Regions from separate parts of the Mesorhizobium sp. CA5 genome, predicted to be linked through region 1. Evidence: predicted binding sites of a transcription regulator. Region 1 holds the regulator's gene; the other holds the start of a gene.
What was found. Region 1 encodes LexA, which represses DNA repair genes until DNA is damaged. Its sites were predicted from a motif close to TGTTCNNNNTGTGTTCNG; they were not measured.

Region 1 (6,502 bases):
GTGGAGATGGAGGCGCTGACTGCCGCTTCAGTCGCCTGCCTCACCATCTACGACATGGCCAAGGCAGCGGACCGCGGGATGGTGATTTCCGGCGTCCGGCTGGTCGAGAAGACCGGCGGCAAATCAGGCGACTACAAGGCAGGTCCATAATGGCCTTGCTCCCGGTCACCGAGGCGCTCGAACGCCTGCTCGACGGCGTGACGGCTCTGCCGGGCGAGCGCGTTCCGCTGGCTGACGCGGCGGGCCGCGTGCTGGCCGAGCCGGTGGTCGCGCTGCGCACGCAGCCACCTTTCGATGCCTCCGCGATGGACGGCTATGCCGCGCGCTTCTGCGATGTCGCCTCGGCGCCGGCGCTACTTGAGGTCATCGGCGTGGCGCCTGCCGGGCGCGGTTTCTCCGGAACCGTCGGGGAAGGCCAGGCCGTGCGCATCTTCACCGGGGCACCGTTGCCCGAAGGGGCCGACACCGTCGTCATCCAGGAAAACGTCCGCGATCTCGGCAACGGCAGGATCGAAGTGACGGAGCCGACCGCGGAAGGACGCAATGTGCGCCGCCGCGGGCTCGACTTCGGCCAGGGCGACGTGCTGCTCGAAAAGGGCCGCGTACTCGATGCAGCGGCCCTTTCGCTGGCGGCCTCGGCCAACCACCCAGCCCTGAACGTCGTGCGCCGGCCGCTGGTCGCGATCATCGCCACCGGCGACGAATTGCTGCCGCCGGGCAGCGCGCTCGGCCTTGACCAGATCATTTCGTCGAATGCCTACGGCGTTGCCGCCGCCGCCCAGTCGGTCGGCGCGCTCGCGCTCGATCTCGGCATCGCCGCCGACCGCCAGGAGGCGATTGCCGCGCTGGTCCGGAAAGCGGTCGAGGCGGACGCCGATGTCATCGTCACGCTCGGCGGCGCCTCGGTCGGCGACCACGACCTCGTCCATAGCGTGCTGACCGGCGAAGGCATGCAGCTCGATTTCTGGAAAATCGCCATGCGCCCCGGCAAACCACTGATGTTTGGCCGGCTTGGCCATATCCGCTGCATCGGCCTGCCCGGCAATCCGGTGGCAAGCATTGTCTGCTCGCAACTCTTCCTGAAGCCGCTGCTTGCGCGGCTCGGCGGCCGCGATCATCGGCAGGACGTGCGAACGGCTCGGCTTGGCACTGCGATGCGAGCCAACGATCTCAGGCAGGATTACGTGCGCGCGGTCGTGCGCGAGGACGCCGGCACCTTGGTCGCGACGCCTTTCGGAATCCAGGACTCCTCGATGCTGCGGATGCTCGCCGACGCCAACGGCCTGATCGTGCGCGAGCCCTTTGCGCCGGCGGCGGAAGCCGGCGCTGAATGCAGCGTGCTCATGCTGCGTTAGGCGTCGACGAGGTCGATCCTGATACGTCGACGAAGTCGATCGTAACCCTTATTCGTCCACCAGCGTACGGGTCAGGGGATGATCCGGGTCGGCGAGGCCATCGACAATGTTGAAATGATGTCGGTCCGGCTCGACCACTGAACGGGTGGAGGCGCCGAGCCCGGTCCAGATGTTGGCGAGCAACGCGCTCTGGCGCAGGAATTCCGCACGCTCGCCGCCGCCGGCCCAGCAGGTGATGCAGGCTCCCTGTCGAGGCCGCAACAATGCCGGGCTTTCGCTCCGCGCTTCCGGCTCGTCGATGTTCAGGGTCTCGTTCAGCGCTGTGAACATCAGCGGCCGAAGGTCGTGCAGGCCTGAAATCGAAACGACCTGGCGTATGCGCCGCGCCACATCGGATGATAGCGGTGAGACCGTGGTCACCATTCGGCTGGCGAGATGCCCGCCGGCCGAGTGCCCGGTCAGCATCAGCGGACCAGCGACCATGGCCGCCGCCTTCTCGATCGCTGCCGCGGCCTCGCCGACTATGCCGCTGATCCTGGTCTGCGGGCACAGCGTGTAGGAGGGCATGGCGACGGCAAAGCCGCGGCCGAGCGCGCCTCCAGCCAGATGCGACCAGGAGCTCTTGTCCGACTCCATCCAATAGCCGCCGTGGATGAACACGACGAGCCCCCTTGGCGCCGCAGACGGGAGAAACAGGTCGAAGCGCTTGCGCGGCGCTTCGCCGTAGACAACATCGAGCCGCGCCCTGCCCTCTGACAGCAGCCTTTCGCGAAACGCCCGCGCCGGCCGATCCCACGCAGCTGGCCAGCGGTCGCCGTCCGCGATATTGGCGCCATTTGCATAGGCGTCATCCCAGTCGGCAATACGATGTCCCAGCAACGGTGTCTCCGCGATCAGGTCATTTGTTCGGCATCGCCGATTCAAAGTCAGGTAACGGTTGTTTTGACGGCAAAGCGCGCGTCTTGCCAGATGCCAGTCCGCAGGATGTCCTGCAGCACCTCGACCGCATTCCAGACATCGCGGTAGCCGACATAGAGCGGCGTGAAGCCGAAACGAATGGTGGATGGCGCGCGGAAATCGCCGATCACGCCGCGCTCGATCAAGGCACGCATCACCTGGTAGCCATGCGGATGGGCGAACGACACCTGGCTGCCGCGCTCGGCGCCTGAGCGCGGGCTCTCCAGCTCAAGACCGAAGCCGCCGCATCTGGCTTCGACAAGCCGGATGAACAGGTCCGTCAATGCGGCGCTTTTTCTCCGCACGGCCCTGATGTCGACATCGTTCCACATATCCAGCGCCCCTTTCAGCGCGCGCATCGACAGCACCGGTTGCGTTCCGCACAGGAACCGCCGGATGCCCGTGCCTGCGGCGTAGCCCTGCTCGAACGCGAAAGGCCGGGCATGGCCCCACCAGCCGCTGAGCGGCTGGCGAATGTCGCGGTGATGGCGGCTCGCGGCGTAGATGAAGGCTGGCGAGCCCGGCCCGCCATTGAGATACTTGTAGGTGCAGCCAATGGCGAAATCGGCATTAGAGCCGTCGAGATCCACCGGCAGCGCACCCGCCGTGTGGCAGAGGTCCCACGCGATCAGCGCGCCGGCTTCATGAGCCTTGCGGGTGAGCGCCGCCATGTCGCGCAGCCGGCCGGATTTGTAGTTGACGTGGTTGACCAGGATGACCGCGACGCGATCGTCGATCAGCTCTTCTATCGTCGGGGCATCTGCGCATTCGAGCCGCAGCACCGTGCCGGACCGCGTCGATGCGACCCCTTCCGCCATGTAGAGGTCGGTCGGAAAGCTGTCGCCCTCGGCAACGATCACCGAACGCTCGGGCCGCATTGCAAGTGCCGCATGCAGGACCTTGTAGATATTGATCGAAGTCGTGTCGCAAACGACCGTCTGGCCGGGTTTCGCGCCGATCAGCCGTCCTAGCTGGTCACCTAGCTCGATGGGCATATCGAACCAGCCGGCGGTGTTCCAGGCGCGGATGAGATCCCGCGCCCATTCCTGCCTCGTGGCAGTCTCGATCTCGCTGAAGGCGTCGATCGAAGCAGCGCCCAGCGAATTGCCGTCGAGATATAGGACGCCTTCCGGCAAGACGAAGCGATCGCGCGTCGCGCGCAGCGGATCCGCGGCATCCATCGCCTCGACTTCGGCGAGATCAGGAATTCCCCTCATTGTGCTGCCGCCTCCATTTCGATCTGGCCAAGGGGGTTGTCTCACCACCCTCGGCGACAGGGCAAGAACCTTTGGTCCTATGTTAGCTGGTCCATAGACGGCGAAGACTGCGGATCGGAACTTCGCCAAGGTTGGCATTTTGGGTTCGTTTCGTTCACGGTGCCACGCGCTTACGGTACGAGCCGACGTGATCCCAACCACGGCTTCGTGATCGTGTCGGGTTGTATTTCAGCTTAAGGGGAACTCCAAAATCGAGCGGAATCAATGCCGCTGCCCCAGGAGGGGCAGCCGGCCGTCACCGGATGCGACATTGTTTCGGCAGCCTTAACAAATTCACTAAACTTTAAACGGTTGCGGAACACAACTGGAACAGATAGTGTTTGTTCTGGGTTTGTTTTTCTGATTCTGGTTTCAGAACCCGTGGGGGCCGCCGATGCTGACGCGCAAACAACATGAACTCCTGATGTTCATCCATGAACGCCTGAAGGAGAGCGGGATTCCTCCATCATTCGATGAGATGAAGGAGGCGCTCGACCTTGCCTCCAAGTCCGGCATCCACCGGCTGATCACGGCGCTGGAAGAACGCGGCTTCATTCGCCGGCTGCCGAATCGGGCGCGCGCGCTGGAAGTGCTGCGCCTGCCCGACTCGATCGCGCCTGGCCTGAATGCCGCGAAGAAGTTTTCGCCGAGCGTCATCCAGGGCGGCCAAGGCAATCTCAGTCGCCAGATCAAGCCGACGACTCCATCACGCACCCCGACGCCAAGCAATGACGACGAGGCCGCGGCGGCCGTATCCATTCCGGTGATGGGCCGCATCGCCGCCGGCGTGCCGATTGACGCCATCCAGCACCAGACGCATTCGATCTCGGTGCCGCCGGACATGATCATGGGCGGCGAGCATTACGCGTTGGAGGTCAAGGGCGACTCGATGATCGAGGCCGGCATCTTCGACGGCGACACCGTCATCATCCGCAATGCGAACACGGCAAGCCCGGGTGAGATCGTGGTGGCGCTGGTCGACGATGAGGAGGCGACGCTTAAGCGTTTCCGCCGCAAGGGTGCCTCGATCGCGCTCGAGGCCGCCAACCCGGCCTATGAGACCCGGATCTTCGGACCGGATCGGGTCAAGGTTCAGGGCAAGCTCGTCGGACTTATCCGCCGCTACTGAGCAGAACTGCCCGGCCTTCTTCGCCCGAACGACAATCTATTGGGCCGGTGCGGCGGCTGGTTTTTCCGGCTGCTTATAGGGCGCCAGTCCCCTCGCCTCGCGCGTGTATTTCCGCTGCTCGTGCCAGGGTCGGTATGGTTCTACGACCGCGTAGCGGACGGTTGGCCGCGCGGTTGCCGATTGCGGATCGAAGAAAACGGCGGCGCTGCCGTCGCGCGCCAGCTGCCGCTTGGTGACGACGAGCACACGCGGATCGCGGCACGGGTTATAGGCCGTGGCGTCGTTGATGACGATGAGGTCGGCGAAGCCGCAGGCCGGCCGGGCGGTGTCGCGGGTCTCGGCGAGCGCGACGATCGCGCCGGAAGGATGCCGACCGATGCAGAGATCGCCGCTGCAATAGAAGGGCGAGCCGGGCGGCAGGTCGGCGGGATCGGCAATGTCCAGCGTATCTTTGGCGAACCTTTCTGGCGGCACGATCTCCTCGGCTTTCAGCGCCCGTTTCCAGTTGTCGGTGGTGAACTCGTTGGAGCGTTCGCGATTGACGGCAAGCTCGCCGCCGCCGATCGGCATCGCCACCAGATGCGCATCCTCCGAGATAAGCACGTCCGGTGTGCGGACGTGCGGAATGGCCAGCAGCGCAGCGAGCGCGAAAGGTACGGCGGCAAGCCTCAGCCAAGTGGTAGCCATGGTCGCGATGACCAGCGCGACCGTCGCCAGCAGCACCGACTGGATCGAGATCAGCCCCACGGCGTCGACCGGTGAGCGCTCGGAAATCCATGCCGAAATGGCGATCATCGCCGTCAGGCCTTTGCCCATGACAAAGAGGAAGGGACCGTCTAAGCCGAAGGGCATGGCCAGCGCGCTCAGCACGGCGAACGGCATGACGACCAATGAGACGATCGGCATGACCGCCAGATTGGCCAGCAGGCTGAGCGGCGACACCCGCTGGAAGTGCCAGATGGCAAACAACAATGTTGCGCTGCCCGCGATGAGCGACGTCACGGCGGCGCCACCCGCTCCAATCGCCAGTTTTCGCGATAAGAACCCGAGAAACGAACGCTTTGCCGGCGGCGCGGTCGTTTTGCCGGCGCGATAGTCGGCAAAGCCGGCATAGGCGCCGACCAGGGCGGCGGTGGCGGCGAAGGACATCTGGAAGCTCGGGCCGACCACTTCATGCGGCGAGACCAGGATGACGGCGATGGCAGAGATCGCCAGGTTGCGCATGGTCAGCGCCGCGCGGTCGAAAAGCACGGCGACCAGCATCACGCCAAGCATGATGAAGCTTCGCTCGGCCGCCACCACGATGCCGGAGATCACGAGATAGGCGGCGATCGACGCCAGCGCGATGCCAGCGGCATATTTCTTCACCGGCCGGCGCGACGAGAAGTCCGGAAACAGCGCGAAGGCGCCGCGCAAAAGCACCATGATCGTGCCGGCGACCAGCGCCATATGCAGGCCGGAGATCGAAATGATGTGGTAGATGCCGGTCCGTCGCATCGACTCGTTGATGGCTTCCGGAATGCCAGCACGAACGCCGACGATCAGCGCCGCCGCGATCTCGCCCTCGGAACCGCCGATGCTGCTCCTGATGTGGTCGGCAATCCCCTCGCGAGCATTTTCTATGGCCGATGCCACGCGCGCGCCAAACGGCACCTCCGTTGGCGCACTCGGGGTCGGCGCGACAAGTTTCGGATAGCCCAGGAAAAAGCCGCTGGCGCCTATGCCGGCAAAATAGCTGTCGAAGGAAAAGTCGTAGCTGTCCGGCCGAACAGGACCTGTCGGCGGCAGCAGCTTGGCATAGCCGG
Region 2 (6,502 bases), on a different contig from region 1:
AGATCGGCTATCTGGTGCCGGAAGGGCCGGCCTTCAGCGTCTCGACCGAGCATGTCGACCCCGAAATCGCCGTCGTTGCCGGGCCGCAGCTCGTCGTGCCGGTGATGAATGCGCGCTATGCGCTCAACGCCGCCAATGCGCGCTGGGGCTCGCTCTATGACGCGCTCTACGGCACCGATGCCGTTCCCGAGACCGGCGGCGCCGAGAAGGGGAAGGGCTTCAATCCGGCGCGCGGCGCCAGGGTGATCGCCTGGGCCAAGGATTTCCTCGACCAGTCCGTGCCGCTGACCACCGGCAAATGGGCGGGCGTCAATGGGCTGTCGGTGGCGAACGGCGCGCTGAAAGCAGGCGAGGGCGCCGGCGCCACGACGCTTGCCGATCCGAGGCAGTTCGTCGGCTATCGCGGTGATGCCGCTACGCCGGAAGCGGTGCTTCTGGTCAAGAACGGGCTGCATATCGAAATCGTGATCGACCGCGCCAACCAGATCGGCCGGACCGATCCGGCCGGCATCGCCGACGTCCTCCTCGAAGCCGCGTTGACCACCATCCAGGATTGCGAGGATTCGGTCGCCGCCGTGGATGCGCAGGACAAGGTCGTCGTCTATCGCAACTGGCTCGGCCTGATGAAGGGCGACCTCGCGGAAGAGATCGCCAAGGGCGGCAAGACCTTCGTCCGCAAGCTCAACCCGGACCGCACCTACACCTCGCGCGGCGGCGGCACGCTTACGCTGCCCGGCCGCTCGCTGATGCTGGTGCGCAATGTCGGCCACCTGATGACCAATCCGGCGATCCTGGATCGTGACGGCAACGAGGTGCCGGAAGGCATCATGGATGCGGCGATCACGGCGCTGATCGCGCTGCACGATGTCGGCCCGAACGGCCGCCGGATGAATTCCCGCGCCGGCTCTATGTATGTGGTGAAGCCCAAGATGCATGGGCCGGAAGAGGTCGCCTTCGCCGTCGAGATTTTCGACCGTGTCGAGGCGCTGCTCGGCATGGCGAAGAACACCATCAAGATGGGCATCATGGACGAGGAGCGGCGCACCACCGTCAACCTCAAGGAAGCGATCCGCGCCGCAAGAGAGCGCGTGGTGTTCATCAACACCGGCTTCCTCGACCGCACCGGCGACGAGATCCACACCTCGATGGAAGCCGGCCCGATGATCCGCAAGGGCGACATGAAGCAGGCCGCCTGGATTTCCGCCTATGAGGCCTGGAATGTCGACACCGGCCTCGAATGCGGGCTCGCCGGCCACGCCCAGATCGGCAAAGGCATGTGGGCGATGCCGGATCTGATGGCGGCGATGCTGGTTGAGAAGATCGCCCATCCCAAGGCCGGCGCCAACACCGCCTGGGTGCCGTCGCCCACGGCCGCGACCCTGCATGCCACGCATTACCACAAGGTCGACGTGCACGCCGTGCAGGCGGCGCTGAGGAGCCGGCCGAAGGCGAAGCTCGACGATATCCTGTCGGTGCCGGTCGCAAGGCGGCCGAACTGGACGCCGGACGAGATCCAGCGCGAGCTCGACAACAACGCGCAGGGCATCCTGGGTTACGTCGTGCGCTGGATCGACCAGGGCGTCGGCTGCTCGAAAGTGCCCGATATCAACGATGTCGGCCTGATGGAGGACCGCGCCACGCTGCGCATCTCCTCGCAGCACATCGCCAACTGGCTGCGCCACAAGGTGTGCTCGGAAATCCAGGTGAGAGACTCGCTGCAGCGCATGGCGGCCATCGTCGACCGCCAGAATGTCGGCGACCTGCTCTACCGCCCGATGGCGCCGGATTTCGACAATTCCATCGCCTTCCAGGCCGCCTGCGACCTGGTGTTCAAGGGTACGGTGCAGCCGAACGGCTATACCGAGCCGGTGCTGCATAAGCGGCGGCTGGAGCTGAAGGCGTCCTCGAAAGTATAGAAAGTCGACGAGCTCGCGGTCTCCCAGCCGCATACACCCCTTCAGTCTGCTCGTCCGATAGAGGCCGAGATGCGTGCGCGGCCGAGAAGGGGAAGATTTGACCTATAGTCTCAGGTACTAGAAATACGCCCCTGTAAATTTTTTGGTAAGCGGGCAGATAGAATATTTGCCGATCCGATTCTCGTATATTGTTTCACCTTCGTTCTTCCAGTGCACGGGTCGCCCGACAAGCCATTTGTGGATGAAGTGAACTTTGTCTTGCTGGGGCGGTAACGGCTTTCTGCATTCCTTGGATACCGGGCGGTCGGTCTCCAAGTTTACGTAAATCTTATCAGACCTAGCGAGAACCCTAATCACGTCCCCGAGGTCATCCACCGCGATGTGGTTGAGGGCGATTCCAGCATAAACTCGCAAGAATTGAGCCATAGTCATTAAGCTGACGCGGGCAATCAAGTCTTGTTCGTACCCGCCGCCGACATCGGAGTGAACGCCGGGCATCCAGATTTCCCGATCGCGACTGGTCGTGGGGGTTAGTCGAGCGACCGGAAAATATGGTCTAACTTCATGCAGGCTCATTAGGTGGACGTAGCTATCAATTTTTGATGATTGGACGTTGTCAATCTTGCTCAAAAAATTCTTATAATCAAAGTCAAATGGGCCAATGACGCAGTCAAAAAGCCCCAGGAACTTAACGTTTATGGGCCTGTCGACAAGTTGGATTTCATCCCCTCTAGGTAGCTGGAGCTGGCATGAAGATATTCATCTCTGGTAGCTTTCGACGCCTTATCAAACAAATCGAATAATTCGGTAAAAAACCGCACATATCGTTGCTTAAGCAACCCGAAGTCGGTAATCAATCTGGCGAAAAGTCGCGCTGCAACGGCACCGCGTGAGAAGCCGATTATGACAACGTCATCTCCGTCTCGGTAGTTGCAAGCGAGGTTTACATAGGCGCGCATGACCATTTCATCGAGACCAACACCGAACAATACCTGCTTAGTTCGGTCTAGCATGCCGCCTCGAACGTAGAATTGTGTTCCTATTCCAGGAAGGTAGAACGTCACCTGTGATCGAGGTCGTCGACGTTCCATACGACTCTCGGCGATCAGTGTGTTCAGATTAAAAACATTTGTCGGCTGCGACTCACTTGCATCCGTCGGATCGTTGCCAGTCCCATCGAACACCATCTCGCGAATTGCTGGCCAAAATGGCAACACCGGGGCTATTCCAAGCCATATTCTTGCTCACTAAAGTAACCGGCGCAAGTGTGTAGGTGGTGATGTATCAGTCTGGAGATCTCAATTCGTACAACAGCAGGGCGGCGCACTCCTGCGCCTCTTCCAGCGATTCGAAAGTAAAGAGGGCAGCAAGACGCGTTAGCATCGTAGTTTCTTGGCTCGCTGAGCATTTATCGGCAAAGCAAGTAGCTATACCTACGCCGCCTGCGCCATGCGCTCCGCGCTCATCCTATAGGAGATCGCCTCGGCGAGATGGATACGGCCGACGGTTTCGCTGGCGTCGAGGTCGGCCAGCGTGCGCGCCACCTTCAGCACGCGGTGATAGGCCCGCGCCGAAAAGCCGAGCTTTTCGCTGGCGTCCTTGAGCAGCGTCAGCCCGGCGCTATCGGGCTTGGCGATCTCCTCGATGATCGACGGCGGGCAGTGCGCGTTGGTGGTGGCGCCCGCGCCCAATCTTTCCAGCCTTTCGCGCTGCATGGCGCGCGCACGCGCCACGCGCTGCGCCACCGAAGCGCTCGTCTCGGCCTTGTCCGGCCGGATCAAGTCGCTTGCCGAGACCGCCGGCACCTCGATCCTGAGGTCGATGCGGTCGAGCAGCGGGCCGGAAATGCGCGCCTGGTACTCGGTGCGGCAGCGGTCGCCGCGCAGGCAGCGATAGCCGGGCTCGCCCGACATGCCGCAGCGGCACGGATTCATCGCCGCCACCAGCTGGATGCGCGCCGGATAGGTGACGCGGTGGTTGGCGCGCGCGATCATGCAGTCGCCGGTTTCCAGCGGCTGGCGCAGCGCATCCAATGTCTGCGGCGTGAATTCCGGTAACTCGTCGAGGAACAGCACGCCGTGATGGGCGAGCGAGACCTCGCCCGGACGTGCGCGCAGCCCGCCGCCCACCATCGCCGCCATCGAGGCCGAATGATGCGGGGCGCGGAACGGCCGCCGGTCGGTCAGCTTGCCTTCGCCGAGCTCGCCGGCGACGGAAGCGATCATCGACACTTCGAGCAGCTCCTTCGGCGCCAGCGGCGGCAGGATCGAGGGCAGGCGCTGCGCCAGCATCGACTTGCCCGAGCCGGGCGGCCCGACCATGAGAAGGTTGTGGCCGCCGGCGGCAGCCACTTCGACCGCCCGCTTGGCGCTCTCCTGGCCCTTGATGTCGGCGAGATCCGGCAGGTCGTGCGCGGCAAGCTGGATGCCGGCCTCGGGCCGCGACAGCACCTGCGTGCCGCGAAAATGGTTGGCGACGGCAATCAGGCTGCGCGGCGCAAGGATGTCGAAATCCTTGCCTGCCCAGGCCGCCTCCGGGCCGCAGGCGAAGGGACAGATCAGACCCTTGCTCTCCGCATTGGCGCCGATGGCCGCTGGCAGCGCGCCGGCAACGCCGGCGATGGTGCCGTCGAGCGACAATTCGCCAAGCACCACATAGCCGGCCAGCATATCGCCGGGGATGGCGCCGAGCGCCGCCATCAGGCCGAGCGCGATCGGCAGGTCGTAATGGCTGCCTTCCTTGGGAAGATCGGCCGGCGCGAGGTTCACCGTCACCTTCTTCGACGGCATCGACAGGCCCGACGCATGCAGCGCTGCCTGCACGCGCTCGCGGCTTTCGGCCACCGCCTTGTCCGGCAGGCCGACGATCTGCATGCCGACCTTGCCCGGACCGACCATCACCTGGACATCGACCGGCAAAGCCTCGATGCCCTGAAAAGCGACCGTGCGAACCCGCGCTACCATTTATCCAAAACCCCCGGCCTCAACGCGCCCGTATCCACCATCGAGCCGCGAGCGCCTACAATGCAGACAACCATAGATTTTCGAAACACGCAAGAACATTACAGGAACATCTATCCGCGAAGATGGTGGATTTCGGCCAAAGCTTCTTCTGGGCTAAAAGGCCGAGGCGCGCCCGAGCAGCCGCTATCGCCGCGTGCTCTCGACCTGTTGAACAAGGCGAGTAGTCCCTCCGGCAATCCGGGCTGTTGCCGTCTAGGCGGTGATGAAGGCATCGACCGTGCCTGAAAGCGATCGATCGATTGCGATGTGGGGTGGAAGCCACTCCATGACAGGATATCGGAAAGGCCAAGGCATGGCGAGCCGGCGCAAAGAGCCGCTTTCCAGAAAAACCTCATTTACAAGGTCTATGAACCGCCAGCGGTCTCGCTCAACTCGTTTCAAAGTTTGCGAACGAATATAAGCCCGGGGGATTCGTCGCTCCTTCAGCGCTAAGACAGCCTCCGCGATGGATCGAGGGTCGGGTGGAACTGTAAGCGAATATTCGTCATCGAGATAAAGGTCTCGACCACCATGGCTCGGGGTCGTGACAACAGGTAGCCCCGCGAGAAGATACTCTGTGCTGGCGAACATTGGTCCCTCTATTGCAGAGAGACAAATTCCCACGGCTGCACGATTTAGATGCATGTTCACATGAGCCGGCGCCAATCGAACAGGTTTGCCGGTGCTGTCAAACTCATTGATAAACACGTGACCCGGCGCGAGCTCCCTGTGCCGATTTATCCGCGCCCTTTCCGACTCCGTCGTGGATGACCCCACTGAATCACGATAAAAGACAAATGCACAACGCTCGATGCCAAGGGACAAGTCGTGGCGTTTCCACGAAGCCAGTTGCGCATTGTATATTGCATCAAATTCTACAGGGATGTCCTCGAGGGGCCTGAATATGTATTCGGAGGTTGTTGAAGTCTTGTTATGCAGGACGGCGGCCTCACCGGACTGATTCAAGAGATCAGCCTCGGCTTGTGTGTTGGATAGGAAGATTAGCGAGTGACGGGGGTTCCCAAGTCTGTGCAGAACGGCATAGGTCCGAATCATTTTGACGCTGGAATTGTTTTCGATGGACCAGGTTGGCGAGATGAGAAACCAGGCACGGTGACTGCGTGGAAGGAGAGGCATGTGACTTGCCAATCCAAGGGGCGTACCGGACATTCCCGAATAGGATATGAACGGATCGTCCGACAGCAAACTTGCCTGAAGGGCAGGTTGCGACTTCGCGGAAGAGTACCACTCTTTCCGGAGATAGCGGCGATGACGCAACATTGCTCCGACAATCTCGGATACGGTAGGAGGCCGATATCCGTGCTGCAGAGTCAACATGCGGCAATTACGCGGCCGACTTCAGCCGCTTCCCTTCCACGCAGTCCCAAAACAAGCTCGCGATATCCGCGCCGCCAAAGCGCTGCACTTCGCGCACGCCGGTCGGCGAGGTCACGTTGATCTCGGTCATGTAGTCGCCGATCACGTCGATGCCGACCAGGATGAAGCCGCGCTCCCTGAGCGCCGGTCCGATGCGGGCGCAGATCTCGCGCTCGCGCTCCGTCAGCTCGGTCTTTTCGGCGCGGC

Region 2: LB529_RS20605 (YifB family Mg chelatase-like AAA ATPase) is a predicted target of LexA. The motif match lies at 4,971-4,988, and genes of this name have one in related genera.

The regions. Positions count from the first base shown of each region.
Region 1 covers NZ_JAIUHJ010000003.1:171,093-177,594, reverse strand. Annotated here, with positions in the region: gene moaC (cyclic pyranopterin monophosphate synthase MoaC) at 1-150, shown strand, start outside; gene glp (gephyrin-like molybdotransferase Glp) at 150-1,355, shown strand; gene LB529_RS05725 (alpha/beta hydrolase) at 1,404-2,234, opposite strand; gene kynU (kynureninase) at 2,282-3,529, opposite strand; gene lexA (transcriptional repressor LexA) at 3,963-4,697, shown strand; gene LB529_RS05710 (ComEC/Rec2 family competence protein) at 4,734-6,502, opposite strand, start outside.
Region 2 covers NZ_JAIUHJ010000016.1:95,829-102,330, forward strand. Annotated here, with positions in the region: gene LB529_RS20595 (malate synthase G) at 1-1,916, shown strand, start outside; gene LB529_RS29035 (DUF2235 domain-containing protein) at 2,034-2,675, opposite strand; gene LB529_RS29040 (DUF2235 domain-containing protein) at 2,612-3,133, opposite strand; gene LB529_RS20605 (YifB family Mg chelatase-like AAA ATPase) at 3,350-4,879, opposite strand; gene LB529_RS20610 (glycosyltransferase) at 5,132-6,199, opposite strand; gene gshB (glutathione synthase) at 6,264-6,502, opposite strand, start outside.